2 regions of the Streptomyces sp. NPDC050564 genome follow, and region 2 is predicted to be linked to the other one. Evidence: riboswitches for the same ligand, from Rfam matches in the RefSeq annotation. Region 2 holds a riboswitch; the other holds the start of a gene.
The links. Region 2 has a riboswitch for ZMP and ZTP ahead of ACIBK0_RS08265 (glycine hydroxymethyltransferase). Riboswitches for the same ligand answer to the same signal wherever they lie in the genome.
Positions count from the first base shown of each region.

Region 1: another riboswitch for ZMP and ZTP. It lies ahead of ACIBK0_RS22250 (bifunctional 5,10-methylenetetrahydrofolate dehydrogenase/5,10-methenyltetrahydrofolate cyclohydrolase); the one in region 2 lies ahead of ACIBK0_RS08265 (glycine hydroxymethyltransferase).

Region 1 is NZ_JBITGS010000013.1:207,239-222,591, reverse strand. It holds gene ACIBK0_RS22285 (YncE family protein) at 1-243, opposite strand, end outside; gene ACIBK0_RS22280 (TetR/AcrR family transcriptional regulator) at 439-1,119, shown strand; partial or broken gene ACIBK0_RS22275 (glycosyltransferase) at 1,471-1,896, opposite strand; gene ACIBK0_RS22270 (hypothetical protein) at 2,054-2,416, opposite strand; gene ctaD (cytochrome c oxidase subunit I) at 2,413-4,098, opposite strand; gene ACIBK0_RS22260 (RNA polymerase sigma factor) at 4,204-4,767, shown strand; gene ACIBK0_RS22255 (CU044_5270 family protein) at 4,760-5,734, shown strand; gene ACIBK0_RS22250 (bifunctional 5,10-methylenetetrahydrofolate dehydrogenase/5,10-methenyltetrahydrofolate cyclohydrolase) at 5,763-6,611, opposite strand; ZMP/ZTP riboswitch at 6,635-6,721, opposite strand; gene ACIBK0_RS22245 (xanthine dehydrogenase family protein molybdopterin-binding subunit) at 6,960-9,185, opposite strand; gene ACIBK0_RS22240 (FAD binding domain-containing protein) at 9,195-10,178, opposite strand; gene ACIBK0_RS22235 (2Fe-2S iron-sulfur cluster-binding protein) at 10,175-10,744, opposite strand; gene ACIBK0_RS22230 (nuclear transport factor 2 family protein) at 11,419-11,784, opposite strand; gene ACIBK0_RS22225 (hypothetical protein) at 11,957-12,250, shown strand; gene ACIBK0_RS22220 (helix-turn-helix domain-containing protein) at 12,499-13,407, opposite strand; gene ACIBK0_RS22215 (alpha/beta hydrolase fold domain-containing protein) at 13,525-14,394, shown strand; gene ACIBK0_RS22210 (ABC transporter ATP-binding protein) at 14,399-15,353, opposite strand, start outside.
Region 2 is NZ_JBITGS010000004.1:119,344-134,696, forward strand. It holds gene ACIBK0_RS08235 (2'-5' RNA ligase family protein) at 1-196, opposite strand, end outside; gene trpS (tryptophan--tRNA ligase) at 435-1,448, opposite strand; gene ACIBK0_RS08245 (RNA polymerase sigma factor) at 1,548-2,162, shown strand; gene ACIBK0_RS08250 (hypothetical protein) at 2,155-3,021, shown strand; gene ACIBK0_RS08255 (hypothetical protein) at 3,137-3,865, shown strand; gene ACIBK0_RS08260 (hypothetical protein) at 3,925-4,662, shown strand; gene ACIBK0_RS08265 (glycine hydroxymethyltransferase) at 4,684-6,129, opposite strand; ZMP/ZTP riboswitch at 6,161-6,248, opposite strand; gene rocD (ornithine--oxo-acid transaminase) at 6,406-7,620, shown strand; partial or broken gene ACIBK0_RS08275 (glutathionylspermidine synthase family protein) at 7,758-8,357, opposite strand; gene ACIBK0_RS08280 (hypothetical protein) at 8,359-8,709, opposite strand; gene ACIBK0_RS08285 (hypothetical protein) at 8,892-9,716, shown strand; gene ACIBK0_RS08290 (PLP-dependent aminotransferase family protein) at 9,924-11,324, opposite strand; gene ACIBK0_RS08295 (carboxymuconolactone decarboxylase family protein) at 11,372-11,929, shown strand; gene ACIBK0_RS08300 (carboxymuconolactone decarboxylase family protein) at 11,986-12,411, shown strand; gene ACIBK0_RS08305 (isocitrate lyase/phosphoenolpyruvate mutase family protein) at 12,405-13,133, shown strand; gene ACIBK0_RS08310 (ABC transporter substrate-binding protein) at 13,275-14,234, opposite strand; gene ACIBK0_RS08315 (ABC transporter permease) at 14,236-15,353, opposite strand, start outside.

The DNA of each region.
Region 1 (15,353 bases), on a different contig from region 2:
GAGCCGTTCGTCCTTGTCGGGGATGACGTTGATCCGGCCGATCTTGGCGAAGTCACCGGTGGACTTGATGACGTCCGCGGTGCCGTCCCAGTTGTTGCCCACGAACATCACCTCGCGCAGCTCGCCGGCGGAGGCCTGCGCGCCGGCGGCGGTCGCCGTGCCGCCGAGGGTGAGGGCGAGGGCGGCGGCGAGGGAACAGAGATGTCTGGGTCTGAGAGCGGACCTGGTGGGTCGGACAGACATGGTGGGTCCTTGTCGTAGGCGGGGGGTGCGAGTGTCGAGGGCATGACAAGCAATGGCGCCGAAAATCTGAACACGGCCGCGTTCAGAGTGGACTTACTGGAAAGTAAGGAGGGGGTGCCCCTCTCCACAAGGGTCCGTACACGACAAAATCGTCGGAGAGTCGAACAGTTCGTCGGACCGGCAAGGGAGGAACGTGTGGCGGGCAGGCTCAAACAGCCGACCGGCCGTTACGGGGGCAGGACCGCCGAGGAGCGGCAGGCCGAGCGTCGCGTACGCTTCCTGGACGCCGCGCTCCAACTCTTCGGTGACAGCCCCGGGTTCCGGTCCACGACCGTCGCGGCGTTGAGTGAGGCGGCGGGGCTGTCGACGCGGCAGTTCTACGAGGAGTTCCGGACTCTTGAGGACGTGCTGGCCGCGCTGCACCTCCAGGTCAACGACTGGGCCGAGGACGCCGCCCTCGCGGCGCTCGCCGACGCGCGGGAGCGAGACCTGCCGCTCGCCGAGCGCGCCACCGCGATCTTCCATGCCTATGCCGCGAACGTGACGAGCGATCCGCGGCGGATCCGCATCACCTTCGTCGAAATCATCGGCGTGAGCCCCCGGTTGGAGGAGCAACGCCTGGCGCGTCGGGCTCGCTGGGTGGACTTCATCTGCGCGGAGGCGGCTGCGGCGGCGGCACTCGGCGAGGCGGCGCCGCGCGACTACCGGATCGCCGCGACCGCGTTCATCGGCAGCGTGAACGGTCTGCTCCACGACTGGCGGGCCGGGTGGGTGGACGCGACCCTCGACGAGGTGGTGGAGGAGCTGGTGCGGCAGCTGTTGGGCATTCTGCGACCGGCGGGGTGGTGTCCGGCGGGGAGGGGCGGGGCGCCCTGACGGCGGGCGTCCGGGCAGCGGCCGACTGTCAGACCCGCATCCAGGGTGCCCGGCATGACCAACCGGATGCAGGACTCCTTCCCCGGCCACGAGGTGAATGTGGTCCTCGCCCGGGGCATGCCCGTCGACGTGCTCCTCCAGGGTCTTCGCGACCGGCTGCGGAGACCCCTCGCGTCCGGCGAGGCGGATCGGTGGGCGTGGGCGGTGCACGACATGCCGCGAACCTCATCGGCTCGGGCTTCCCTCACCACCGCTCGATCTCAGGCCCGCGGATGTCGGCCCGTCCGGCCTTGGAGGACGAGGCCGTCAGGGGCCGTAGGGCGGACAGGGGGGCGAAAGACCTCACGTACCTCAGGCCGTCAGCCGGTGCACCGTGTCGAGGACCGGCCCCACCCCGTCCTCGGCACGGATGCGAGCCGCCAGCGCCTGCGCGCGCAGCCGATACGACGGATCCCTCGTCACCCTCACGAGAGCCGACGCCAGCCGGGCGGTGCCGAGTCCGCGCAGGGGTACGGCCCCGGGCGCGATACCGAGCGCGACGAGCCGCGCGGCCCAGAAGCCCTCGTCGAACTGGACCGGCACCGGCACGGCCGGCACACCCGCCCGCAATCCCGCCGCCGTCGTCCCCGCTCCCGCGTGATGAACGACCGCCGCCATCCGGGGAAAGAGCACTGAGTGCGGCATCTCGCCGACCGTGAACATGTCGTCCCCGGTGGCCCGCAGCTCGCTCCACCCCCGCTGGATCACCCCGCGCAGCCCGCTCGCCCGTAGGGCGCGTCGCCTGGTCCTGAAACCGGCGGTGCCGGATCAGCCGTTCCATGTGACGAGGACACCACGAAGTCGTTGCCGTATTGGGGGTGGCTCCAGAGCGCAGATCGCATCGTGATCAACCTGTGGGAGTCGCCGTCGCGGCGGGGCCCGGACCGGTAGATCTTTACACGCCCCAGCCGTTCGGCACAGTCGCGAGCACGACCGCCATCAGTGCGAGCGCGGCGCAAAGAAGAACTCCTGCGCACAGCCGCCGTCGCAGCGAGCGGTATCTCTCCTCGTATTCGACCCGCAGTTCCCTGCCGCGCTGCGCGGTGCGCTCCCAGGAACGCCGGGTGAGCGCGAGGTAGGTCTCCTGATAGCGCGCCTCCACCTCCTCCCGCTGGGTGTCCGTCAGCCAGGTCAGCGAGCGGGTGAAGCGGACGGCTTCGGCACGTCCCTCGGCGCGGGCGGCCGCGATGAGCAGGTGGCCTTCGAGCTCGCTGATCAGCGCACCCGCCTCCGGCGGGCGGTCGTCCATGGCGGTCATCGGAGTTCCTTCACCGTTGTCTCCAACTGCACGCCCGAGGCAGTGATTTCGGGGTGATGCAGGTCGAAGGCCGGGGACTCCGACCGGATGCGCGGGAGGGTGAGGAAGTTGTGCCGCGGCGGCGGGCAAGAGGTGGCCCACTCCAGCGAACGGCCGTACCCCCATGGGTCGTCGACCTCGATCTTCTCGCCGTACTTGGCTGTCTTCCAGATGTTGTAGAAGAACGGCAGGAACGAGAGGCCGAGCAGGAAGGAGGAAATGGTCGACACCGTGTTGAGGGTCGTGAGGCCTTCCACTGCCAGGTAGTCGGGAATCCGGCGCTGCATTCCATTGGCGCCCAGCCAGTGCTGGACGAGGAAGGTGCCGTGGAAGCCGGTGAACAGGGTCCAGAAGGTGATCTTGCCGAGGCGTTCGTCGAGCATCCTGCCGGTGAACTTGGGCCACCAGAAGTGGAATCCGGAGAACATCGCGAAGACGACCGTACCGAAGATCACGTAGTGGAAGTGTGCCACCACGAAGTACGAGTCCGAGACGGGGAAGTCCATCGGCGGCGAGGCGAGCATCACGCCGGTCAGTCCGCCGAAGACGAAGGTGACCAGGAAGCCGGTGGCCCACAGCATCGGTGTCTCGAAGGACAGGGACCCCTGCCACATCGTGCCGATCCAGTTGAAGAACTTCACACCCGTCGGCACGGCGATCAGGAACGTCATGAAGGAGAAGAACGGGAGCAATACGCCACCGGTGACGTACATGTGATGGGCCCACACGGTCACCGAAAGCCCCGCGATCGCGATCGTTGCGCCGATCAGCCCCATGTAGCCGAACATCGGCTTGCGCGAGAAGACCGGGATGACCTCACTGATGATTCCGAAGAACGGCAGCGCGATGATGTACACCTCCGGATGCCCGAAGAACCAGAAGAGGTGTTGCCACAGCAGCGCGCCACCATGGGACGCGTCGAAGATGTGCCCACCGAACTTGCGGTCCGCCTCCAGGGCGAACAGCGCGGCGGCGAGGACCGGGAAGGCCAGCAGGACCAGCACACCGGTCAGCAGCACGTTCCACACGAAGATCGGCATGCGGAACATCGTCATGCCGGGAGCACGCATGCAGATGATGGTGGTGATGAAGTTGACCGAGCCGAGGATCGATCCGAAGCCGGAGAAGGCCAGACCCATGATCCACATGTCGGCCCCGATGCCGGGCGAATGCACCGCGTCGGACAGGGGTGCATAGGCGAACCATCCGAAATCAGCGGCGCCCTGAGGAGTCAGAAAACCGCCGACGGCAATCAACGAGCCGAAGAGATAGAGCCAGTAGGCCAGCATGTTGAGCCGTGGGAACGCCACATCGGGCGCGCCGATCTGCAGCGGCATGATCCAGTTCGCGAAACCGGCGAAGAGCGGGGTCGCGAACATCAGGAGCATCACGGTGCCGTGCATCGTGAACGCCTGGTTGAACTGCTCGTTCGACATGATCTGCAGTCCGGGCCGGGCCAGTTCGGCGCGCATCAGCAGCGCCATCACCCCGCCGACGCAGAAGAACCCGAACGACGTGACCAGATACAGCGTGCCGATCGTCTTGTGGTCGGTGGTGGTCAGCCACTTCACCGCGGCGAGTCCAGGACGCCGGGCACGCACGGAAGGGGGTGCGGGCAGCGCCGTAACAGTGTTGCTCTCCATGCCCCGCCTGTGTCCGGCGCCCGCGCCACCGTCACACTGGAGCGAAGCGACGAGCGTCACATCGGCGGGTGTGACGATCACGTACCTGCCGGACACCTACGGATTATGAGCAACGACGAGAACTTCGCCGCTGCCTATCGCGAGCACTACTGGGCGGTCAGCCGCTACGTTGCGCGGCGACTGGACGGCCGGAGCAGTGATGTCGAGGAGGTGGTGGCGGATGTCTTCACCGTCGCCTGGCGGCGCCGGTCCGACCTCCCGCCGTCCCCCCTTCCCTGGCTGTACGGGGTGGCGCGCCACTGTCTGGCCAATGCCGTACGCGGCTACGGGCGTCGCCGCAGGCTCGTCGACCGGCTCGGAAACGACGAGAGTGCGCACGGCAAGCAGGTGGTGGCGGGCCCCGACTCCGAGTCGCCGGGCGACTGGGTGCACGAGGCGCTGGCCCGGCTCTCCCCGGCCGACCAGGAAGTACTGCGGCTGACGGCCTGGGAGGAGCTCGGCGTCGACGAGGTCGCCGTCGCCCTCGGCTGTGGCAACCGCGCCGCGGCGATGCGTATGCACCGCGCCCGCCGCCGCCTCAGAGCCGAGATCGACCGCCTGCAGATCACCGTGGCCGCCGGCAGCGAAGCGCCCCGCCGCGACACCTCGAAGGAGCACGGCCATGGCTGACGAACTCGAACTGCTGCGCCGCGCCAACCCGGTGCCGTCCGCCGACCCCCGTTTTCACGACCGCCCACTGGACCAGCACGCCGAGCGGCGCCTCAACCACCTGCTGCACGGCGCGCGCCCCCGCCCGCTGCGCCGCTGGCTCTGGAGCGTCGGGACCGCGGCGGCCGTCAGCGTGGTCGTCCTCGTGCTCACGCTGTCGGGACCGGCCACCGCCCCCGCCGTGGCCGCCCCGCGCCCGCTGGTCATCGAGGCGGGCTCCACCCCCGTCCCCCTGGACCGGCTCGCCGACCGCGCGGTGGCATCCGACAGCTCGCTCCCGCTGCGCCAGGGCACCCACGTCCAGACGTGGAGCCTGAGCATGACCTCGGGACCCGGGGCCCGGCCGCCGATCACGCTCCCCGAGGAACGCGTCGTCCGCTGGGAGGCCGACGGCAGTCACACCGAACTCGTCGTGGCGACCGACCCGCGCCATCCCGGCAAGCCGGTCATCACCGACGCCGACTCCGTCCCGGGCACGGTCGAGGACGGCCATGTGCTGAGCAGGCAGGCTTACCCGCCGAGCTGGAGCGACGCGCCGCCCCAGGCGCGACCGCCGCACGACGCCGTGCGGCTGCGCGCCTACCTCGAGGAGATCGACCCGATCGAGGTGATGGACACGACGCAACTCCTGGACGCCGTCGCCGAATTGCTGGACAACTGGACGCTCGGTGCCCGCGAGAGCGCCGCGCTGGCCCGTATCCTCGCCGACGCGAAGGGGCTGCGCCCGGTCGGAGCGGTCACCGACCGGCTGGGCCGCACGGGACAGGCGTACATGTACGACGACAAGGCCCACTCCGGCCGCCGGATGCTGATCCTGGACCCGGCGACCGGCGCTGTTCTCGGCCTTGAGGACACGGTCACCAAGGCCGATCCCGAGTACGGCGTCAAGGCCGGCGACGTGATGTCGTACCGCGCGTGGATGCGCTGATCGACCCCGAAGTCCTCGAAGTGTGTGCTCAGAAGCCGAGTTGGCGCTCGGCCCCGGTCACCGTCTGCTCCAGCAGGACCGCGATCGTCATCGGGCCGACGCCACCCGGCACGGGGGTGATCAGACCGGCCCGGGTGACGGCGGAGTCGAAGTCGACGTCACCGACGTTCCCGAAGTTGTAGCCCGCGTCGATCACGACGGCTCCCGGCTTGATGTCCTCACCGCGGATCAGCCGGGGGCGCCCCACGGCGGCCACCACGATGTCCGCCTCGCGCACCACAGCGGACAGACCCTCCGTACGCGAATGGCAGTAGGTCACCGTCGCGTCGCGCCCGAGCAGCAGCATGCCGACCGGCTTGCCGAGGATCGCGCTGCGGCCCACGACGACGGCCCGCTTGCCGGCCGGGTCCATGTCGTACTCGTCGAGGAGCCGCATGATGCCGCCGGGCGTGCAGGACACGAAGCCCGGCAGGCCGAAGCTCATCGCCGCATAGGAACTCAGCGTCACACCGTCGACGTCCTTCTCCGGCGCGATGGCCTCGAACGCCGCGCGCTCGTCGATGTGCGGTCCGACCGGGTGCTGGAGCAGGATGCCGTGCACGGTCGGGTCGCCGGACAGCGCATCGAGCGTGGCGACCAGTTCGGCCGTCGTGGTGTGGGCGGGCAGGGCGACGTGCCGCGACTCGATACCCGCCTTGCGGCTGCGGTTCTGCTTCATCCGCACATAGGTGACCGAGGCGGGATCCTCGCCGACCAGCACCGTCGCCAGACATGGAGCCGCGCCCGTACGGTCCTTGAGGTCGGCCGCACGCTTGGCGGTCTCCTCGACGATGCGCCGCGCGAGACCGGCGCCGTCCATGAGCTGGGCCTGGGACATGTGCTCCTCCTGAGCGTTGTTGACACAATCGCCCAGGCGCGCGGCAAAGACCCGTTCGTCAGACCGCTCCCCGGTGGTACTCCACCTCAGCGCCAGTCACGGCCCACCGACCAGCGTAGCTTGTGCGATCAACGGTCGGCACCGCTGGATCACCGAACACACCATGGCCTGGCCGGCCCGGGTCTGGCGCTCTCCCTGGGCCGGTCGACAGCGGTACTCGGTCAGCGGGCCGGGCGAAGGGCCCGCGGTTCCATGACCGGGCCTTCGTCGCTCGCCCCGACGGCGATGGGTGTCCGGACACCGTCGGCTCACGCCTACGGGTCGGTAAATGGCACCGGCGTCACAGACTCAGGCGTCCATCGGTGGTAGACCGGGCAAAAGCTTCTCCAGGGTGATGGGGAAGTCGCGCACGCGCACGCCGGTGGCGTTGAACACCGCGTTCGCGACCGCCGCACCGGCCCCGCAGATGCCCACCTCACCGACGCCCTTCGCGCCCAGCACGTTGGCCTTGTCGTCGTACCCGTCGAGGACGACGGCGTCGACGTCGGGAACGTCGGCGTGAACCGGCACCAGGTATTGGGCGAGATCCCGGTTGACGAAGGCGCCGGATCGCGGGTCGACGACGGCCTCTTCCTCGAGGGCCGCGCCGGCTCCCCAGATCATGCCGCCGATCAGCTGTGAGCGGGCCGTCTTCGCGTTGAGCACGCGGCCCACCGAGAACACGCCAAGCATCCGCCGCAGACGGATCTCGGCGGTGTCCGCGTCGACCCCCACCTCAGCGAAATGGGCCCCGTAGCAGTGGATCGAGTAGGCCGTGTAGTTCGGATCATCGCCCATGAAGCAGGTCTCGCCCACCGCCTGCACGCCTTCGGGGTGGTTGCGTCGGACGATCTCGCTCAGCGCCTCGGACGCGTCACCGATGCGCACGTTGCCATCGGTGAACACGGCGTCCGCCGTGTCCCGGCCGTGCAGCGGGGAGCGCGCGTCGCCGCGCGCAGCGGACAGCAACTGCTCGCGCAGGGCCGTGCAGGCCCGATCCACCGCGGTGCACGAGTTGGCGGCGCCCCACGAGCCACCGGACCCCCAGCTGGTGGGAAACTCGGATCGCCCGAGCTCAATGCGCACCCGATCTGGCGGCAGTCCAAGCCCGTCGGCCGCAACCTGCGTCAGGACGGTGTAGGTGCCCGTGCCGATGTCGGTCATGTCCGTCTGGACGACGGCGGTGCCGTCCGCCTCGAACCGCACCCGCACCGTTGTCGGCCCTTGGAAATGCCCACGGATGGCGGCGGCCATGCCGTAGCCGATCAACCACTGTCCCTCGCGCATACTCGCCGGGGTGGCGGGGCGGCGTTCCCAGCCGAACCGGCGCGCGCCTTCGCGCAGGCAGTCGACCAGGTGCCGGTCGCTGTACGGCACGTCCCGCTCGGGATCGACGGTGGGCTCGTTGCGGATCCGCAGCTCCACCGGGTCCATCCCCAGCACGTGTGCCAACTCGTCCATCGCCGACTCCACCGCCAGCATGCCCGGCGCTTCGCCCGGCGCGCGGACGTCTGTCCCGCGCGGCAGGTCGAGGGGCGTCAGCCGGTGGCTCGTCAACCGGTGGGGCGCGGCGTAGAGGCTGCGGGTCGTGGCGGCGGTCTGCTCGGCGTACTCGACGTCGGGGTTGGTGTGCATGGTGACCTCGTGGGCGAGCGCAGCCAGCCGTCCATCGCGCCCCGCGCCCAGCCGAACGCGCTGGCTGGAAATGGGGCGCATACCGACGAGCTGGAAGATCTGCTGCCGGGTCAGCGCGACCTTGACCGGTTGGCTCAACTCGCGGGCGGCGAGCGCTGCGAGGATCGTCTCGGAATGGATGCCCAGCTTGGAGCCGAAACCCCCGCCGACGAAGGGGGTGACGATGTGAATCCGCGCCGGGTCGATGCGAAGCGTGCTGGCGACCGAGGTCTGAGCGGCATCGACGATCTGGCAGCTGACGTAGACGACGAGGTCCTCGCCACGCGGCTCCACCAGGCACGCGTTCGGTTCCATCGGCATGGAGAACTCGTACGGCGTCGTGTACTGCTCGTCGACTCTGACCTCTGCGTTGCTGAATCCGGCATCGAAATCGCCCACCTCGGTGTCGGTGGGGAGTCCCGCATTGACTACTTTCGGGATATATGTCTCGTCTTCGTCCGCGAAGTCGAAACGCCCCCGCCCGCTCACGTATTCGACGTCGACGAGATCGGCCGCCGCTCGGGCCTGCTCGAAGGTCGTGGCGACGACGAGTGCCACCGGCTCGCCGTAATGGTGAATGTCCGGGCCGGTCAGCACCGGCTGGGCGCGCCAGTATTCGAACGGAATGGACTCGTCGCGGGGGCCCTGCGCCGGGGCATTGAGATGGGTCATCACCATGCGTACGCCGGGAGCGCGTTCGGCGTTCTCGGTGTCGATCCGGGTGATGCGGCCTTTGCCGATCGTTGCGCCGACGATGAACCCGTAGAGCGGTTGGCCGGCCTCCCAGTGCTCGTAGGCGAAGGTGGCTCGGCCGGCGACCTTCAACGGGCCGTCGACGCGGTTCAAGGCTTGCCCGATCATGTCGCCTCCTCAGCTCGACTGGGCCGCTTGTGCGAGCGTTCGGCACAGCGTGCGCTTGGCCAGCTCGATCTTGAAGTCGTTGTGCCCCTGCCCGACGGCGTCGCGCATCGCCGCCTCAGCGGCGGCGCGATAGGTGGCCATCGTGGCCGGACGGCCGGTCAAGGCGGCCTCCGCCTCGAAGGACCGCCACGGCTTGTGCGCCACACCGCCGAACGCCACCCGCGCCTCACCTATCGTTCCCTGATCGGCCGAGACGACAGCCGCCACGGAGACCAGTGCGAACTCGTAGGACGCCCGATCGCGCACCTTGCGGTAGATCTGCCGGCCCGGCGGGGGCGGGGGCAGGATCACGCCCGTGATCATCTCGCCGGGCCGCAGCACGGTCTCGATGTGCGGCGTATCGCCCGGCAGCCGGTAGAAGTCCGTGATGACGACGCGGCGTACCGACTCGTCGGCGTCGAGCAGTTCGATCTCCGCCTCCAGCACGGTCATCGCGACGGCCATGTCCGAAGGATGGGTAGCGATGCAGGAGTCGCTGGCGCCGAGGATCGCGTGTATCCGGTTGAACCCGCCGATCGCCGAGCATCCGGACCCGGGATTCCGCTTGTTGCAGCCCGCAGCGGTGTCGTAGAAGTAGGGGCAGCGAGTGCGCTGCAACAGATTTCCCCCGGTGGACGCCTTGTTGCGCAGTTGGCCCGAGGCGCCGGCCACCAGCGCCTGCGACAGAACCGGATAGCGGGTACGCACTCGGGCATCGGCGGCCACGTCGGAATTCGCCGCCTGGGCGCCGATGCGCAGTCCGCCGTCCGGGAGCTCGTCGATGTCCCGCAACGGAAGTCGACTGATGTCGACCAGATGGCTGGGATGCTCGATGTCGAGCTTCATCAGGTCGAGCAGATTGGTGCCGCCACTGATGAACTTGGCGCCGGTTCTGGACACCGCGGTGACAGCGGCCTGTGCGTCCGTCGCTCGCTCGTACGTGAAGGACCTCATTCCAGGCCTCCCCTCGCGATGCCGCGGATCGCCGCGACGATGTTCGGATAGGCGGCGCACCGACAGATGTTGCCGCTCATCCGCTCGCGGATCTCCTCATCGGTCAACGCGATGCGCGACGAGGACACGTCGGCGGTGGCGTGGCTCGGCCAACCTGCCTCCACCTCGGCGAGCATGCCGACAGCCGAACAGATCTGGCCGGGAGTGCAGTAGCCGCATTGGAAGCCGTCACGCTCAACGAAGGCACGTTGCATGGGGTGCTGGGCATCGGGATCGCCCAGGCCTTCGATCGTCACGATCTCGTCGTCCTCATGCATCACAGCCAGCGTCAAACAGGAGTTGACGCGCCGGCCGTTGATCAGCACTGTGCAGGCGCCGCACTGCCCGTGATCACACCCCTTCTTGGTCCCGCTCAGGCGCAGATGCTCACGTAGCGCGTCGAGCAGTGAAGTCCGTGGATCCACCTCGAGCCGCCGCACCTGATCGTTGACGCTCAACGCGATCACCGAGAATTGGGCCGTCTCGCCCTGGCTCCGGCCCGCGGCGCCCGTGTCTGAAGCGCTCATCGACGCCCGCCTTCCTCGCTAGGCGCGAGTGTCAACTGGATATGTGTCGCCACTGTCGGGTGAGCTCCCCTGTCTCCAGGCTCTCGCACAAACATGACCGTCGCACCGCGAGGATTTGCTCGATGCCCGTTTCGCCGCTCGGTCACCGGCCGACGTCGCCGTCTCCCGTTCGCCGATCTCGTTGTCGTCGATGGATCGGAAACCGTGTTGCGGGGCGAGCAACCCGCCCCGGTCCTACGCGGCCCGGCGGTAGCGCGCATCACCGCCTGCACGCCGAGGCGGCCGAGAGCGACGGGACCACCAGCGCGGCTCGGAAGCACCCGAGTCCTCGCCGCTCACTGGACGGACCCGGTCAAGGAGGCGATCTTCGCCCGGCTCGCACTCCAGGCCCGGCATGCGGCACAGGCCCGCCGGGACACGACCGCCAATGGGTACCGGTACGGCTCACCGCCGCCGGATTCGATGCCTTCGAGCAGCACGCGGTGCCGCCGGGCAAGGGTGACAACGCGCTGCTCGCAGTACTGAGCCCAGCAGAGAGGCGGATGCTCGCAGACCTGCTGCGGAAACTGGTCGTGGCCGCCGATCCCGGTGCCTGCGCGACCGACCCATCGTCGTATTCGCCGAAAAGGTCCAGGTCAGACGGGATCTGATCTGGACCCTCGGCCAATCCCTTCCTACTCGTCCCATGCCTGGACCAGCGTCTGTTCGACGATCTTGCCGTCGCGCAGAGAGATCATCGAAGTGGCCAGCACCCGCACGCCGTCCGGGTATTCGCAGGACTCGGTGTAGGCGACATGGTCCCCTTGGATGACGCACTGGTCCAGCTTGTGCGTCATGTCGCGGCTGTAGACGTCGCTGAGCATTTCGGCGATCTCGTCGCGACCGTGTTTGATCATCGGGTGGCTGGGTTGCGTGTTGCGGTCGACGACGCGTAGTTCCGCGTCGTCGGCGTAGAGCGCCAGCAGAGCTGCCGCACTGTGTCCTTCTATGCCCCGGCGCAGCGCTTCGGTGTCGAAGGCAAGGGGTGCCGCGGTGCCCATGATCGACCTCCTTGGAAGGCCGCGGCCCAGCGAGGAGTGGGCCGCGTAGGCCTCTCCTCCGAGACTCCTCCGCTGCTCGGCCCTCGGCAAGCGCAGCCGCCCCGATGCGCCTGACGGGTGAGCGAGAGGACCCGGCCGTGTCCGCCCGGACCCCGGGCACGTTGCTGAAAGCATGATCTCAACACGACGTATGGTCGCCGCCGTTGGTCTCGCCGTCGGTGTCACGGGCCTCGCCGCGCCGATGGCGAACGCGGCGGGCTCCGAGGCCCACGACGCGGGGAAGCTGAACCCGATCGCCCAGCTCGACTCGCTCGCGATGAGCGACATTCCCGCGGAGCACCGGTCCGAGGTTCCGACGCCCTCCAGGCAGCTCGCCGGGCTCAACCGGCTGAACGACCTGAACCAACTGCACCAGGTGACCGACCTGGCAGCGCCGGTGACCGGGCTGCTTTCGGGCATCGAGTAGGCGGCAGACGCGGGACGGTACGGCGAGCCCCGGCAGAACATCGACGTTCTGCCGGGGCTCGCCGTCCCTCACGGGCGTACACCTTCACCTGGGCGCTTCAGAGGCGGACACACGTGACCGTGACCACGGCGTACGTCACTCCCGGCGGGAGACGCCGGACCAGTTCGCATGCTGAAGTTCTGTTCACTCGATGAGAGGGCACGGTGTCGGCGCGGGAGGCGCGGGATGTCAATGGTCCGGGCCCAGCCTCACCGGACGCCCCCGGTCCGACCTCGTACGGCACCGCGGAACGCGATGGGGGCCTGCCCGGCGCGCTGATGGAAGTACTTGGCGAAGTTCGTGGCGCTGGAGAAGCCCAGCTGGGCGGCGATGCGGGCGGCGGCGAGGTTGGTGTGCGCCAACAGCCGTTTGGCCTCCAGGACGACCCGGCGGTCTATGAACTCCTTGGCGCCGACGCCCGCCGCGTCGAGGGTGGCCCTGGACAGGGTGCGGGTGGAGTACCCGAGGGCGGCGGCGTAGTCGTCAACGCGGCGCGTCCGGGCGAAGTCCCGCTCGACCGCGGCACGGAAGCGCAGGAAGGTCTCGCTCGGCTCGGCGGTGCGGCCGCCGGGGGCCTCCAGATGGGCCACGCGCAGCATCAGGACGTCCAGGAGATGGCGCAGCACGGCGACATGGGCGTCGAGCGGCAGCCGCCCCCGGGCCCGGAACTCGCGCTCCAGGTGCGTGGCCGCGAGACGCAGCGCCTCGGCATCCTCGGCCGCCGGGGTGCGCAGCACCGGCGCCTCCGGATCGTCCACCCGGGCCGCGCCGACGGTGGCCGGGTCAGGGAAGTCCCGCTCGAAGACGATCAGGATGCCCTCGGCCTTCTCGAGATCGCCCCACTGGAGCACCTGACCGGGGCGCACCCACAGCCATGAGTCCGGATCGAGGACGTACCCCGTGAAGTCCACGGTCTGGCGCAGCGTGCCGGAGGTGAGCGTGAGCACATGGTGGAAGCCCGGGCGCTGCGGCACGCCGAGATCCACCCCGCGGCCGTCGGCCCTGGAACGCAGGTCGGCCAGCGAGATCACTTCCAGGCCCGCCGGAGTGCCGACCGGCGCCGCGAAGACGACCTCGGGGATGGCCTGCCCGGCCGAGCGTCGGTTTGTGACCATCATCAGTCGCCTGTGTATCCGAGTGGGACGTCACTCCCCGCCTAGTTTGGAGTGGTCGCCGCGTGGACGAGCGCCCTTCGTGGCGGAAAGAGAACATCACCTTAAAAGGAGAGCTGATCCATGGCCAAGGAACTCAAGGACATCGCGTACGGCGACGGACTCGACGGCCAGCTGATCGATCTGTACCTCCCGGACGGTGACGGTCCCCGGCCACTGGTGATCTGGAGCCACGGTTCGGGCTGGCTGGCCGACACCGGCCGGGACGACGCCGAGGTAGTGGCCCGGCGGCTGAACCCGCACGGCTTCGCCGTGGCCGGGCTGGCCATCCGCTCCAGCGCGCAGACCCGCTTCCCCGGGCAACTGCGCGACATCGAGGAGGCCATCCACCACCTCCGCACGCACTCAATATCCTATGGCCTCGACCCCGAGCGCATCGGGATGTTCGGCGAGTCCTCGGGCGGCTGGGCCGCGGCGCTGGCCGCGCTGACCGTCGACGGCATCCGTGCCGCCGTACCCGTCTACCCGCCGACCGAGCTGCTGAGCATGGACGAGCAGATGCTCCCCGGCACGCTCCAGGAGTTCACGCGCTTCCCCGGCAGCCCGTACGGCCATGACGACCCCGAGTCGGCGGAGTCCCGGCTGCTCGGCGGCCCACTCCAACAGCGGCCCCAACTCGCCCGCAGGGCAAGTCCGTCGACGTACGTCGGCCAAGACGCCCCGCCCTTCCTGATCCTGCACGGAAAGGCCGACCGGATCGTCCCCTACGGCCAGGGCGAACTCTTCTACGAGGCGCTCGCGAAGGCAGGCGCCGATGTCGAGCTGATCACCCTGCCGCACGCCGACCACGGTCCGTGGAACGACTTCCTGACCGACCCGGTCGTGAAGCGGGACGCGTTCACCATCTCCTCGCGCGAGGGCAAGGAGACCGAGGCGCGGCCCTGCGATCCGACCTGGGACACCGTCGCCGACTTCTTCCACCGGCACCTGTAGGCGCTCAGCCGGCGGTCGCGAGGAACTGGGTGGCGGCCAGTTCGGCGTAGAGCGGGTCCGCGGCCACGAGTTCGCGGTGGGTGCCCACGGCGCGGACGCGGCCCGCGTCCATGACGACGATGCGGTCGGCCATCGTGACGGTGGACAGCCGGTGCGCGACCACGAGGACCGTGGTCGTGCGGGCCACATCGGCGACGGTGTCGCGAAGCGCGGCTTCGTTGACGGCGTCGAGCTGCGAGGTGGCCTCGTCGAGGAGCAGCAGCCGGGGGCGGCGCAGCAGGGCGCGGGCGATGGCGACGCGCTGGCGCTCGCCGCCGGACAGCTTGGTGCCCCGGTGGCCGACGAGCGTGTCCAGGCCACGCGGCAGACGGGCGACCAGGCCGTCGAGCCGGGTCGTCTTCAGCACGCGCGTGAGGTCCGTGTCGTCGGCGTCCGGGTTGCCGAGCAGCAGGTTGTCCCGCAGCGACCCCGACAGGACAGGGGCATCCTGCTCCACATAGCCGATGGCGGAACGGAGTTGGGGCAGATCCCAGCGCTCCAGCTCACGGCCGTCGAGGGTGATGACGCCCGCCTCGGGGTCGTAGAACCGCTCGATGAGCGAGAAGACGGTGGTCTTGCCCGCCCCGGAAGGACCGACGAACGCGGTCATGCCGCGGGGCGGCACGGCGAAGGTCACACCGTGGTGGACGTACGGCAGATCGTCGGCGTAGCGGAAGCGGACCTCGTCGAAGGAGAGCGTGGCGGGCTCGGCGCCCGGAGTCGGCAACGGCGCGGGCAGGGCCGCCGGTTCGGCGGGCAGCCGCAACGCCTCCTGAATCCGGGCGAGCGCGGCGGCACCGGTCTGGTACTGCGTGACCGCGCCGACCACCTGCTGGATCGGCGACATCAGATAGAACACGTAGAGCAGGAAAGCGACCAGCGTGCCCACGTCGATCGCGCCGGTCGCGACCCGAGCGCCG
Region 2 (15,353 bases):
CGGTGCCCGCGACCTCGACGAGATGCGCCTCGATCGCCGGCAGCGCCGAGTCGTCGACCTCCGTCGGCGGCAGCAGCGTGACGTGCGTGGGGATGCCGGAAGCCGCGGGGTCGCCGAAGCCCGCGCGCCGCTCCTGGAGCAGGCTGCCGTAAGGCTCCGGGACCGCGATCGACACGCCGATCGTTACGGTCCCCACGTCGTCTCCTGTCGTTGTTTCGAAGGTTCGCTGTCTTTGAAGGTCCGGTGTTTTCGCGCGGGCAGGGGTGGCTGCTCGGCCTGCCCGGCTTTCGACTGTACGGCGGTGCGGCCCGTCGGCGGCGGTCGTAGGAGTGTCGCGCTCGTCTCGTACTCACTGCCGAACGGGCTGTGGTAGGGGCTGCCGTGCCGTTGCGTATGACAGCGGTTTCGGCTGTCGTACGCAACGGCCCCGGCGGTCAGTGCTTGGCGGGGAGGAAACCGACCCTGTCGTACGCCTGGGAGAGCGTCTCCGCGGCGACGGCACGTGCCTTCTCGGCACCCTTGGCCAGGATCGAGTCGAGCGTCTCCGGGTCGTCCAGATACTGCTGGGTGCGCTCCCGGAACGGCGTCACGAAGTCGACCATGACCTCGGCGAGGTCCGTCTTGAGCGCACCGTAGCCCTTGCCGGTGTAATTCTGCTCCAGTTCCTCGATACCGGTTCCGGTGAGGGTCGAGTAGATGGTCAGCAGGTTGCTGATACCCGGCTTGTGCTCCGTGTCATACCTGATGACGGTGTCCGTGTCGGTGACCGCGCTCTTGACCTTTTTGGCGGTCGCCTTCGGCTCGTCGAGCAGGTTGATGAGGCCCTTGGGCGTCGACGCCGACTTGCTCATCTTGATCGTCGGGTCCTGGAGATCGAAGATCTTCGCCGTCTCCTTGAGGATGTACGGCTTCGGGACCGTGAACGTCTGGCCGAAGCGGCCGTTGAAGCGCTCGGCGAGGTCACGCGTGAGCTCGATGTGCTGGCGCTGGTCCTCGCCGACCGGGACCTCGTTGGCCTGGTACAGCAGGATGTCCGCGACCTGCAGGATCGGGTACGTGAAGAGGCCGACGGAGGCGCGGTCGGCACCCTGCCTGGCGGACTTGTCCTTGAACTGCGTCATGCGGGATGCCTCGCCGAAGCCGGTGAGGCAGTTCATGATCCAGGCCAGCTGGGCGTGCTCGGGGACGTGACTCTGCACGAAGAGCGTGCAGCGCTCCGGGTCGAGACCGGCGGCGAGCAGCTGCGCGGTGGCGAGCCGGGTGTTGGCGCGCAGGTCCGCGGGGTCCTGCGGAACGGTGATCGCGTGCAGGTCGACGACCATGTAGAACGCGTCGTGGGACTCCTGCAGGGCCACCCACTGGCGGACGGCGCCGAGGTAGTTGCCGAGGTGGAACGAGCCTGCGGTGGGCTGGATTCCGGAGAGCACGCGGGGACGATCAGAGGCCATGGGCCCATTCTCTCAGGTGTCGGCGCCCGGTCCGGAACTGGTCGGAAACAGATGTGACACAGGTGGGAACCGATCGGCCTCGGGCGGTGTAGCAAGAGTGTGAGGACGCGGGAGGGGGGCCGCATCGTCGTCGACGAGGCCGTGGTGATCGCACGCGTACGCGCCGGTGAGCCGGAGGCGTACGCGGAGCTGGTCCGTGCCCACACGGGCATCGCGATCAGGGCGGCCAGGGCGCTGGGGGCGGGTGCGGACGCGGAGGACGTGGTGCAGCAGGCCTTCATCAAGGCGTACTGCTCGCTGGGGCGCTTTCGGGACGGCGCGGCGTTCAAGCCGTGGCTGCTCTCGATCGTCGCCAATGAGACGAGGAACACAGTGCGGACGGCGGTGCGCCAGCGGACGCTGGCCGGCCGGGAGGCCGCGTTCACGGAGGCGGACCCGCTGATACCGGAATCGGCGGACCCGGCGGTCGCGGCGCTGGAGATAGAGCGCCGCGCGGCGCTGCTGGCCGCCCTGGACCAGCTGAGCGAGGAGCACCGCCTCGTTGTCACGTACCGCTATCTCCTGGAGATGGACGAGCCGGAGACGGCCCAGGCCCTGGGCTGGCCGCGCGGCACGGTGAAGTCCCGCCTCAACCGCGCCCTGCGCAAGCTGGGCCGGCTGCTGCCGGACTTCGAACCCGGAGAGCCTCGGGAAGGGGGTGATGAGCATGAGTGAGTCGTACGCGGAGGGGGACGCGGAACCTTCCGGTGACCGGGGTCGGGGTGGCCGTGAGGGTGTCTCGCGCCTGCCCGAGGAGCTGCAGGCGCTCGGGCGTTCTCTGGACCAGCCCGGGGCGGCCGGGAGCGAGTCGATGGTCGAGCGCGTGCTGGAGCAGATTCTCGCCGAGCGGATCCCCGTCCCGGTGGCCGAGCCCCGGGGACCGGGCGAGCGGCTCCGGGCGGTGCGCCGCTGGGCTCGCGTGCGCCGGCGCGCGCTGACCGCGGGGCTGTGCGGTGTGCTGACGGTCCTCGTGCTCACGCCTCCGGTGCGCGCCGCCGTCGTCGACTGGTTCGGCTTCGGCGGGGTCGAGGTGCGGTACGACCCGTCGGCGGTGCCCTCGCCCGGGGCCCGGGTGCCGGGGTGCGGTCCTTCGCTGACCTTGGCGCAGGCGGGGCGACGGGCGGGGTTCGAACCTCTCGTGCCCGGCGCTTTCGGCACTCCGGGCGCGGTGACGGTGACGCGCGAGCCGAAGGGGCGGCTCCTGATGAGTCTGTGCTGGCGCGAGCACGGGCACACGGTCCGGCTGAACGAGTATCCGGCGAGCCTGGACCTCGGCTTCTCGAAGACGGTACGGGAGCCACCGGAGTGGGTGTCACTGGGCGGAGACACGGACTACGGCAATCCGGCGCTGTGGTTTCCGAAGCCGCATGTGCTGAGCTTCTGGCTGATCGACGCGGACGGCGACCGCTTCACCCGCTCCGAGCGGACGGCGGGGCCCACGCTGCTGTGGATGCACGAGGGCGAGGTGACCCTCCGGCTCGAGGGGGTGGCGTCCAAGGCGCGGGCAGTGGAGATCGCGAAGTCTCTGAAGTAACCCGAATTCTGGTCGGTGCCGAGTGGGAACCCCGGCGGGTCGAGCGGTGTACCAGAAGTGACACACGGCGTGCGGGCGGGCCGCACGTGGATCGACCGGCTGGTTGGGGGTTCGGATGCGCAGGCTTCGTGAACTGCTCGCGGTGATGGGGGCGTTGGCGGTGGCTCTCGCGGCGATGCTGCTGTGGGCACCGTCCGCGATCGCCGGTGGCCCGACGAGCGTGCTGGTGGTCTCGCCGGAGAGCGCGGAGACCACGGCGTTGTACTACTCGGACCAGGAGTATGGGCAGTTGATGCGCCTGCTGGGCGAGCCCGGCTCGGGCACGCGCGAGGAGCCGCCCGGCCTGGGAGCCGCCGGCGGACATCAGCTCAATGTCACATGGCTGGTCCATGACGTGTCGCCGTGGCGGGTCGACCGCGTCTATCCGGACTCCCCGCGGAGCAAGGACGTCTGGATACACACGACAACGGACCTGCCGAGCATGAACGGCTACTGGCACAGGGCCGAGCACCCGGCCCAAGTGCGGGCGCTGTTCAAGAAGCTCGGCGTACTGGGCAAGCCGTCGCCCGAGGGCGGCGGGGAAATCTTCCCGGCCCCCTGGCAGACGCCGGAGGACTCCAATACGGCACCCGCGCCCGCACCCACCGAACAGGCCCGCACCACGACCGCCGCGGGTGCCACGGCCGACGACGGCACCGACTGGTGGTGGGCGATACCGGGGGCAGCGGCCGGAGCGGTGCTGGCCCTGGTGCTGCGGCCGCTGGTCGCCGGGGTACCGGGAGCTCGGCCTCTGGGCAGGCGAGAGCGCGAGACGGAGCCTCGGCAGGAGCTCCGGGACGTGTGAGGTGCGGGATGCGCGAGGGGACGCGGGACGCACGAAGGGACGGATGACGAGGGGGACGGATGAAGGGAAGCACGGACGACGGGGGCCGGATGAGGTCCCGGGTCGGACGGGCGAGTTCGAGGTTATGGCTCCTGTCTCTGGTTTCCGTGGCGCTGGCCGCGCTCGGTGCACCGGGCGCTCACGCCTCGACGGGCACCGCTTTCCACACGAAGGCCGACACCCCGGATGTGGCCGTGGTCATCGCCGGTGACACGGGGCGGACGACCACCCTGCGCTCGGGAGAGGAGGACTTCGTACGGCTCTGGCGGTTGCTGTCGCCCAGGTACACGGGGACGGAGCGGGTGCCCGAGGCCTGGGTGGCGGGCCGCTTCCCGAAGGTGCGAGCCACGGTGATCTGGGGGCTGACCGGGGTCGGGGGCTGGCCCCGGACCCAGAGGGCGCCCGGCGGCGATGTCGCCATCGAGCGCCAGGACCAGGTGGTCGTAGCGGCGGACGGGACGCCGTGGGTGCGGTCGGATCCCTCGCCCGACGTGGAGGACGACGACATCCGCTGGCATCGGGCACCGCGCTCGGTATTCGAGCAGTTGGCGGAGCAAGGAACGCTGTTCGGCACCGGAAGCGCATCGGTGGCCGACTCGGACCCGCATGCGGTGGAGCATGCGGGGTGGGCGATACCCGGGCTGGCGGCCGGCCTGGCAATCGGAGTCGGCGGCACCCTTCTGATACGCCGCGCGGCGGCCCGGCATGAGACTGCCGGACCGCCGCGGGAACCACGACAGGAGCTGATCGACTTGTAGCCCCGGTGAGTGCCGGGTGCGTCAGCCGAGGTCGATCTCCGGGTAGAGCGGGAAGCCGGCGAGCAGGTCGGTGGCTCGGTGGGCGATCTCGTCGGAGATCTTCGGGTCCAGGACGTGCTGGGCCTTGGACGGGCTGCCCTTGGCGGTGGTGCCGGGCTCTGCGGCGGCGAGGACGCGGTCGATCAGACCGGCGATCTCGTCCATCTCAGCCGTGCCCAGGCCACGGGTGGTCAGCGCGGGCGTGCCGATCCGGATGCCGGACGTGTACCAGGCGCCGTTCGGGTCGGCGGGGATGGCGTTGCGGTTGGTGACGATGCCCGAGTCGAGCAGTGCGGACTCGGCCTGGCGGCCGGTGAGGCCGTAGGAGGAGGCGACGTCGATCAGGTTGAGGTGGTTGTCCGTGCCGCCGGTGACCAGGGTGGCGCCGCGGCGCATCAGGCCTTCGGCGAGGGCGCGGGAGTTGTCGACGACAGCCTGGGCGTACTCGCGGAACTCGGGGCGACGGGCCTCGGCGAGTGCTACGGCCTTGGCGGCCATGACATGGGGAAGGGGGCCACCGAGGACCATCGGGCAGCCGCGGTCGACCTGCTCGGCGAGGGTCTCGTCGCACAGCACCATGCCGCCGCGCGGGCCGCGGAGTGACTTGTGCGTGGTGGTGGTGACGATCTGGGCGTGCGGGATCGGGTCGAAGTCGCCCGTGAGGACCTTGCCCGCGACGAGACCGGCGAAGTGCGCCATGTCGACCATCAGGGTCGCGCCGACCTCGTCCGCGATCTCCCGCATGATGCGGAAGTTCACCAGGCGGGGGTAGGCGGAGTAGCCGGCGACGATGATCAGCGGCTTGAAGTCACGGGCGGAGGCGCGCAGGGCCTCGTAGTCGATGAGGCCGGTGGCGGGGTCGGTGCCGTAGGAACGCTGGTCGAACATCTTGCCGGAGATGTTCGGGCGGAAGCCGTGGGTGAGGTGGCCTCCGGCATCCAGGGACATGCCGAGCATGCGCTGGTTGCCGAAGGCCTGGCGCAGCTCGGCCCAGTCGGCCTCGGAGAGGTCGTTGACGTTGCGGACGCCGGCCCGCTCCAGGGCGGGGGCCTCGACGCGGGCGGCGAGGACGGCCCAGAAGGCGACGAGGTTGGCGTCGATGCCGGAGTGCGGCTGGGCGTAGGCGTGCTCGGCGCCGAAGAGTTCGCGGGCGTGCTCGGCGGCGAGGGCCTCGACGGTGTCGACGTTGCGACAGCCGGCGTAGAAGCGGCGGCCGATGGTGCCCTCGGCGTACTTGTCGCTGAACCAGTTGCCCATGGCCAGGAGGGTGGCCGGGGAGGCGTAGTTCTCGGACGCGATCAGCTTGAGCATGTCGCGCTGGTCGGCGATTTCCTGGCCGATGGCGTCGGCGACCCGGGGCTCCACGGCCCGGATCACGTCGAGAGCGCTGCGGAAGGCGGTGGATTCGGTGGAAAGGGGCTCTGGCATGACGGCCTCCGGACGTGGCGTTCAGCGTTCACGGGTCGGCCCAGGCGCACGGCACACAGTTGCTGGAGCCGCTCCCCGATGGTCGGTCCCATCCCAGCGCGCCAGTCACGGCCCCGTCGGTCAGCCTACCGGGCGCGCCGGACGGCCGGGTTCCCGAGTCCACCATGCGAGCGACGATAGGAAATAGGCCACAAGCCACCCGCCACTCGCGGGCATCACTCCCCCGTGCTCGGGCACGCGCGCCCCTCGTGCCGCACGTCAAGAAACGGAGACCCCGTGACCGCTACGGAGACGACGAAGGCGTTCATCGCCTCGGCCGACGCGCACAGCGCGCACAACTACCACCCGCTGCCGGTCGTCGTGGCGACGGCGGACGGGGCCTGGATGACGGATGTCGAGGGGCGCCGCTTCCTCGACCTGCTGGCCGGATACTCGGCGCTGAATTTCGGCCATGGCAACCGGCGGCTGCTCGACGCGGCGAAGGCACAGCTGGAGCGGGTGACGCTGACGTCGCGGGCCTTCCATCACGACCGGTTCGCGGACTTCTGCCGGGAGCTGGCGGCACTGTGCGGCATGGAGATGGTGCTGCCGATGAACACGGGCGCGGAAGCGGTGGAGAGCGCGGTGAAGACGGCCCGGAAGTGGGGGTACCGGGTCAAGGGCGTCCCGGACGGCAGGGCGAGGATCGTCGTGGCCGGCGACAACTTCCACGGCCGTACGACGACGATCATCAGCTTCTCCACGGACCCGGAGGCGCGGGCGGACTTCGGCCCGTTCACGCCGGGCTTCGACATCGTGCCGTACGGGGATCTGGCGGCGCTGCGCGAGGCGGTCACCGAGGAGACGGTAGCCGTGCTGTTGGAGCCGATTCAGGGCGAGGCGGGGGTGCTGGTGCCGCCGCCCGGCTATCTCCAGGGGGTGCGGGAGGTGACGCGGGAGCGGAATGTCCTGTTCATCGCGGACGAGATCCAGTCGGGCCTGGGCAGGACCGGGCGTACGTTCGCCTGTGAGCACGAGGGTGTGGTGCCCGACATGTATGTGCTCGGCAAGGCGCTCGGTGGTGGGGTCGTCCCCGTTTCGGCAGTGGTGTCCTCCAGCGAGGTGCTCGGGGTGTTCCGGCCCGGGGAGCACGGCTCGACGTTCGGGGGGAATCCGCTGGCCTGTGCGGTGGCGCTCGAGGTGATCGCGATGCTGCGGTCGGGCGAGTTCCAGCGGCGGGCCGCCGAGCTCGGCGAGCATCTGCACCAGGAGCTGGCCCTGCTGACGGACACCGGCCATGTCACACAGGTACGCGGGCGGGGCCTGTGGGCGGGGATCGACATCGCCCCGGCCTACGGCACCGGGCGGGAGATCTCCGAGAAGCTGATGGACCGGGGCGTTCTCGTCAAGGACACCCACGGCGTCACGATCCGGATCGCCCCGCCCCTGGTCATCAGCAAGGAGGACCTGGACTGGGGGCTCGCCCAACTCCGCGGCGTGCTGAGGGCGTAGCGGCTCCGGGCTCTTCAGACTCCCGCACTCTTCGTCTCTTCGACTCTTCGGCTCTTCGGGCTCTTCGGGCTCTTCGGCTCTTCGGCTCTTCGGGCTCTTCGGGCTTTTCGGCTCTTCGGGCTCCCGCGCTCTTCGGGCTAGAGGATGACGTGCGGCAGGAAGCGGGCGTACTCGTCGGTGATCAGGCCGGAGGACTCGCGGATGCCAAGGCCCGCCGACTCGTCCTCCACGACCCAGGCGCCGAGGACGACACGGTTGCCGCCGAAGGCCGGCAGGGGCGCCAGTTCCTGGTAACGGCCGGGCTCTTCGACGCGCACGACCGGGGCGGCACCCGGCTCGTGCACCGTCACCCCCGCACCCTCGCGGCCGAGGAGGGGCTTGGCGACGTACCCCTTGGTGCGCGCCAGTTCGCGTGGGCCGTCGAGGTAGGCCGGGAGCAGGTTCGGGTGATCCGGGTAGAGCTCCCAGAGGATGGCGAGGAGGGCCTTGTTGGAGAGAAGCATCTTCCAGGCGGGCTCGATCCACAGGGTGCTGCCCGTGCCGCCGCCGTTGTCGAGGGTGTCCAGGACGTGGTCGGCGAAACGGTCGGCGGTGAGCCACTCCCGGGGGTTGAGCTTGAAGCAGCTGCGGATGAAGCGGAGTTGGTTGTCGACGAAGCGGCCGGAGAGGGGGTCCCAGCCGATCTCCTCCATGGAGATCCAGTCGGTGTCGAGGCCGGCCTGCTCCGCCGTCTCGCGCTCAGCCGCCGGAGCTGCCCTTGCCGCTGCCGAAGCCGCCGCGGTCGACGCCGCTGCCGTGGCCCCCGCCGCTCGAACTGCCTGATCCCTTGCTGGGATTGGTGAAGGAGCCGCCGTCGACCCAGCCGCTCTTCTTCTTGCCGCCGTAGTACCAGGAGCCGTTGGCCGAGGTCTTGGTGGACTTGCAGTTCTTGTCGGCGACGACCTTGTAGCCCTTGGTGAGGTTGTAGCTGTCGCGGTCGACGCAGCGCTTGTCGGGGTCCGAGGAGCAGGCGGTGAGCGCCGCCGCGAGGAGTCCCATGCCGCCGAGCACGACCGTGCCCGAGCGCAGTTGTCGTCGAGTGTCCGCCATGTCCGTTCCCCGTTGTCGCCGTTGCTTCCGAGCGGTGATCGCCGCTGCTTCTGAGCGATGCGCGTGTGTCCTGTTCAGTTCATTCGCCTGCTGAAGGTGATCAGGTTAGAGATCGCTTACGGGAAGCACGCAGTGGCCCCCCGCGATTCACCGTCCCCTACAGTCACTTCGTGCTCTTTGGAATGATGTGCGCCCTTGGTGCGTCGGTCTGCTTCGGTACGGCGACGGTGTTGCAGGCGATGGCCGCGCGCGCGGCGGCCGACAGCGGGCCGGGCGGCGACACGGCGCTCCTGCTGCGGGCGCTGCGGCAGTGGCGGTATCTGGCGGGGCTCGCACTCGACGGGGTCGGGTTTCTGCTGCAGATCGCCGCGCTGCGGTCGATTCCGATCTACGCGGTCGGGGCAGCGCTCGCCGCGAGTCTCGCCGTGACGGCGGTGGTGGCCTCGTGGCTCCTGCGGGTGCGGTTGAGCCGGGTCGAGTGGGGCTCGGTGGGGGTGGTGTGCGCGGGGCTCGCGATGCTGGGGCTTGCGTCCGGGACGGAGGGGGAGGTGGCGGGGTCCACGGCGTTGAAGTACGCGATGTTGGGCACGGCCGTCGCCGTGCTGATGTTGAGCCTCGCGGGCGGGCGGTTGCCCGAGCGGGGACGGCCGCTCGCCCTCGGGCTGGGTGCCGGGTTCGGGTTCGGGGTGGTCGAGGTGGCGGTGCGGCTCATCGACGACCTCGATCCGGGGGCCTTGCTGAGCAATCCGGCGACGTATGCGCTGCTCCTTGGTGGAGGGGCGGCGTTTTTGCTGCTCACCTCGGCCTTGCAGCGGGGTTCGGTGACGACGGCCACCGCCGGTCTGGTCATCGGGGAGACCATCGGGCCCGCGGTGGTGGGGGTGGTGTGGCTGGGGGACCGCACGCGGGAGGGGCTGTCGTGGCTGGCGGTTCTCGGGTTTGCGGTGGCTGTGGCGGGGGCGTTGGCGCTGGCGCGGTTCGGGGAGGCGCCGGGTGGCGAGGCGTAGGGTTTCTCGCCCCCTCCGCCCCTGCCCGTCCCGTACCAGCCTTTCGGCTGCGGGCCGGTGGGGGCTTGTCGCGCAGTTCCCCGCGCCCCTTAAAAAGGGGCGCGGGGAACTGCGCAGTCTTTTGAGCGGGGGTCTGGGGGCGGCAGCCCCCAGGTACGGGACGGGCAGGGGCGGAGGGGGCGAAACCACCCACCGTCACAGGAACCCTCAAGGCAGCACCCGGCACAGCGCGTCCAGGGCGCCCGACCACGCGTGGTCCGGTGGTGTGCCGTAGCCCACGACCAGCGCGTCCAGGGGCTCGGGGACCGCGTCGGGATGGCGGTAGCGCGACAGGCCGTGGACGGCGAGACCCTGCCAGGCGGCGGCCTGGACCACCGACTGTTCGGTGCCCGGGGGGAGTTGGAGCACGGCGTGCAGGCCGGCGGCGATGCCGGTTGCGTGGACGGCGGGGGCCCGGGTCGCGAGGGCGGCGACAAGGGCGTCCCGGCGGAGCCGATAGCGGAGCCGGGCGGCGCGGACGTGTCGGTCGTACGCGCCGGAGGTGAGGAACTCGGCGAGGGTCAGCTGGTCCAGGGCACCGGTGGACCAGCCCCCGCCGCCCTTCAGGGAGACGACCTCGTCCGCGAGCGACGGGGGCAGCACCAGCCAGCCCAGACGCAGCGCGGGGGCCAGCGACTTGCTGGCGGTGCCCAGGTAGACCACGCGGTCGGGGTCGAGGCCCTGCAGAGCGCCGACCGGCTGGCGGTCGTAGCGGAACTCGCCGTCGTAGTCGTCCTCGAGGATCAGGCCGCCGGTGCGGCGGGCCCAGTCCACCACCGCGGCCCGGCGGTCCGGATGGAGCGGCACACCCATGGGGAACTGGTGAGCGGGGGTGAGCAGGACGGCTCGCGCCCCCGGCAAGTCGCTTGTGCGCGTGCCCAGTTCATCGAAGGAGAGCGGCGTCGTGCGCAGGCCCGAGCGGTGCGCAAGGTTCCAGTGGACGTCCAGGCCGTACGACTCCACGGCGAGGGAGCGCAGGCCCCGCTGCCGCAGCACCGCGCCGAGCATATTCAGGCCGTCCGAGAACCCGGAGCAGATCACGATGCGCTCCGGGTCGGCCCGTACGCCCCGGGCACGGGAGAGGTACTGCGCGAGGGCGGTGCGCAGTTCGAGGCGGCCTCGCGGATCGCCGTAGCCGAGGGCGTCGTGCGGCGCGGCGGCGAGCGCGCGACGGGCCGCCTTGAGCCACGCGGTGCGCGGGAACGAGGCGAGGTCGGGGCTGCCGGGGACCAGGTCGTAGGTGGGGCGCCCTTGCTCGCGTCTGCGCGGCGCCCGCTCCGGCGCCGGTCGCACCACCGTCCGCTCGGCCACCCTCGTGCCCGAGCCCTGGCGTGCGGTGAGCCAGCCCTCCGCGACGAGATCGGCGTACGCGTCGGCGACCGTGTTGCGCGCGATGGCGAGATCGGCGGCGAGCGAGCGGGAGGACGGGAGGCGGGTTCCGGGGGCCAGACGGCCGCTGCGGACCGCGTCGCGGAGCGCGTCCGTCAGGCCTTTGCGGACGCCGGATCCGGTCGGCTCGACGTGGAGATCCACCCCGTCGGCCCCCAAAGTGGCCCATGTTTTCGCCATGGAAATGGACCATACTCCTGGGCTACTCCACTCATAGGGTCGATCACATGACGACCCACACGGACGAGACCACGAAGAGCACGATGCAGGGGACGGCCCAGACGCCCGAGACGATCGCCGCGACCGTGCGGTACGCCCCCGAGCACGGCCCTCGCCTGAACTGGGCCCGGCTCGCCCCCGACGTCTACAAGGCCATGATCAAGCTCGACGCGGCGGCCCGGCGGGGTGTGGACCCGGTACTCCTGGAACTGGTGAAGATCCGCGCCTCGCAGCTCAACCACTGCGCCTTCTGCCTCGACATGCACACCAAGGACGCGCTCGCGGCGGGCGAGAGCGTCGAGCGGATCGTGCAGCTGAGCGCCTGGGAGGAGTCGAAGCACTTCTACACGGAGCAGGAACTCGCGGCGATCGAACTGACCGACGCGGTCACGGTCCTGACGGACGGCTTCGTGCCGGACGAGGTGTACGAGCGCGCCGCCGCCCACTTCGAGGAGGCCGAGCTGGCCCAGCTGATCGCCGCGATCACGGTGATCAACGCGTGGAACAGGTTCGGCGTGACCTGCCGTCTCGTCCCCGGGCACTACCAGGCGGGCCAGCACAAGTGACGGCCGCCCACGGGACGGCGCGCACGACCCGCCTTGACGCCGGCGTCCGTACCGCGATGCAGGCGCTCAGCGCCGCCGCGAAGAAGGGGCTCGGGGACCCTGCACTCGCCGAGCTGGTCATAATCCGCGCCTCGCAGCTCAACCACTGCGCGTTCTGCCTCGACATGCATCTGAAGCTCGCCCGCAGGCAGGGGATCGACGAGGACCGGATCCAGCTCCTCAACGCGTGGGAGGAGACCGGGGAGTTGTACAGCGAGCGTGAGATGGCGGCGTTAGCGCTGACCGAGGCCGTCACGGTCCTGACGGGGAGCACCTCCCGGACGAAATCCGGGGCAGGCGTGCCGGACGAGGTGTACGAGCGGGCGGCCAAGCATTTCGACGAGGGGCAATTGGCCCATCTCATCGGGTTGATCACTGTCATCAACGGGTGGAACCGGCTGATGGTCAGCCGTCGTATCCCGGCGGGGAGCACGCAATGGTGAGCGAGGTCGCGACGAAGGTCGAGAGGTTCCGCGCGCTGCACCAGGGCCGTCTCCCGGGCGAGCCGCTGGTCCTGCCCGGCCCGTGGGACGCCGCGAGCGCTCGGGCGTTCGCGGACGCCGGGTTCCCGGCGCTCGCCACGCCCAGCGCCGGGGTCGCCGCGTCGCTCGGGTACGAGGACGGGGCCACGCCCGCCGCTGAGATGTTCGCGGCGGTCGCGCGGATCGTACGAGTCGTCGACGTCCCCGTGTCCGCGGATGTCGAGGACGGATACGGGCTCGCGCCCAAGGAGTTGGTGGAGCGGCTGCTGGAAGCGGGTGCGGTCGGCTGCAATCTCGAGGACTCCGTCGGGGGTGTTCTCAAGGATGCGGCACGGCATGCCGAGTGGCTCGCCGAGGTGCGGGGCGCCGCGGGTGGGCAGCTCTTCGTCAACGCTCGCGTCGATGTCTTCGTGCACGGAGACTCGGATCCGGAGCGGGCGATCGAGCGGGCCGCGCTGTACGTGGCTGCCGGGGCCGACTGTGTGTATCCGATCGGGGCGCCCGTCGACGTACTTCCGCTGCTGCGGGCGGGGATTCAGGGGCCGATGAATGTGATCGCCCGGCTCGACGAGCCCTCGGTGTCCGACCTGGGGGAGCTCGGGGCCACGCGCGTCACGTTCGGGCCGGGGCTGCAGCGGCGCGCTGCCGAGGCAGTGCGGGGGATCGTGGCCGGCCTGCGATAGGCCCACGCCGGGCGCCTCTTTCCGGGGCGCCCGGCGTGGGACCGAACTCGGGGTGGGTCGCGCAGCCCAGCGCTTACGGGGTGCCGCTCTCTTGGGGACGGGTACCGCCCCTGGCGCCGCGCATGCCCACGGCCGGGACGGCTACGACGGGAGCCATTGCCGCCATGTCGCCTCATGGGACTGGACCCACTTCTTCGCCGCCTCCTGGGGCGACAGCTTGTCGTTGGCGATCATCAGGGAGACCTCGTTCTGGTCCTCGGTCGTCCACTTGAAGTTCTTCAGGAACTGGGCCGCCTTGCCGCCGGTCTTCGCGAAGTCAGCGTTGAGGTACTTCTGGAGCGGGGTGTGCGGATACGCGCAGGCGACCTTCTTCGTGTCCGCGTCGCAGCCCTCCTTGTAGGCGGGTAGCTTCACCTCGGTCATGGGGACCTTCTTGAAGAGCCACTGCGGGGAGTACCAGTAGGTGAGGAAGGGCTTCTTCTCCTTGGCGAACTGCTTCATCTGGGTGATCTGCGCGGCCTCCGAACCGGCGAACACCACCTGGTAGTTCAGCTTCAGGTTGTCGACCAGGGCCTTGTCGTTGGTGACGTAGGACGGGGAGCCGTCGAGGAGCTGTCCCTTGCCGCCGCTCTCCGCGGTGCGGAGCTGATCGGCGTACTTGTTGAGGTTCTTCCAGTCCGTCACGTCCGGATGCTGCTGGGCGAAGTACGTGGGGACGTACCAGCCGATGTGGCCCGTGACGCCCAGGTCGCCGCCGCGCGCGATGGTCTTCTTGTCCTCGACGTAGCGCTTCTCCTGGTCGGGGTGACCCCAGTCCTCCAGGATCGCGTCGACGCGGCCCTGGCTGAGCGCGTCCCAGGCGGGGACTTCGTCGACCTGGACGGTGTCGACGCGGTAGCCGATCTCGTGCTCCAGGAGGTACTGGGCCACGGCCTCGTTGGACTGGGCGCCGACCCACGACTGCACGGACAGGGTCACGGTCTTGGCGCCCCGGGCGTTCGCGAAGGGCGAGGCCTGCTTGGTCATGTCGGCGGCGCCGCAGCCGGTCAGCAGCATCAGGGCCGAGGCACCGGCCACCACATAAGTCGTACGCAGTCGCATGTCACGCTCCCTTCTTCGCGCGGCGTTCCGTCGGCTGGGTCACCCGGTCGAGCATGAGGCCGAGGCAGACGATGGCGGCGCCGGCGACCAGGCCGGTCGCCAGGTCGCCCTGGGCGAGGCCGAAGACGACGTCGTAGCCGAGCGCACCGCCGCCGACGAGACCGCCGATGATGACGACGGCGAGGACGAGGACGACGCCCTGGTTGACGGCGAGGAGCAGTGCGGGGCGGGCCAGCGGCAGCTGGACCTGGCGCAGTTGCTGCCCGCTGGTCGCGCCGAGCGAGCGGGCCGACTCCAGCGCGGCCGGGTCGACGGCGCGCAGGCCCTGGGTGGTGATGCGGACGACCGCCGGCAGGGCGTAGACGACCGCGGCGGCCACGGCGGGCGCGCGGCCGACGCCGAACAGCGCCACCACCGGGATCAGATACACGAACTGCGGCATGGTCTGGAAGACGTCCAGCACCGGGCGCAGCAGGCGCTCGACGCGCTCACTGCGCGCGGCGGCGATGCCGATCGCGAAGCCCAGGACGAGGGTCACGGCGACCGCCGCGAGCACCTGCGAGAGCGTGTCCAGCGACGGCTTCCAGACGCCCAGCACACCGATCGCGGCCATCGCGAGGACGGCGGTGAGCGCGGTGCGCCAGGTGCCGATCAGCCAGGCGAGGGCGGCGACGATCAGGAGGACCGACCACCAGGGCAGCCACTGGAGGCCGTCCCGGAGCGGGTCCAGGATCCAGGTCGTGAAGTGGCCCGCCCAGTCGGCGGTGCCGCCGATGTACGGGACGCCGGAGTAGAGGTGGCTGGTCATCCAGTCGACGACGCGGTTCACCGGCTCGGCGATGTGGACGGCCCAGGTGTCGGGCCAGTCCAGGCGGTCCGTGAGACGCCCGGCGAGCGCGACGGCGACGGCCACGACTGCGGCGTACGCCCATGCCCTGGGGTTCCTCCGGGAGTCGCCGCCGAGCCGCTCCCCCGCCGCTGCCGTCACCCGGTCCAGGACGACCGCGAGCAGCACGATCGGGATTCCGGCGGCCAGCGCGGCGCCTACGTCGACGGAGGCCAGCGCCTGGTAGACGCGGTCACCGAGGCCGCCCGCGCCGATCACGGAGGCGATCACGG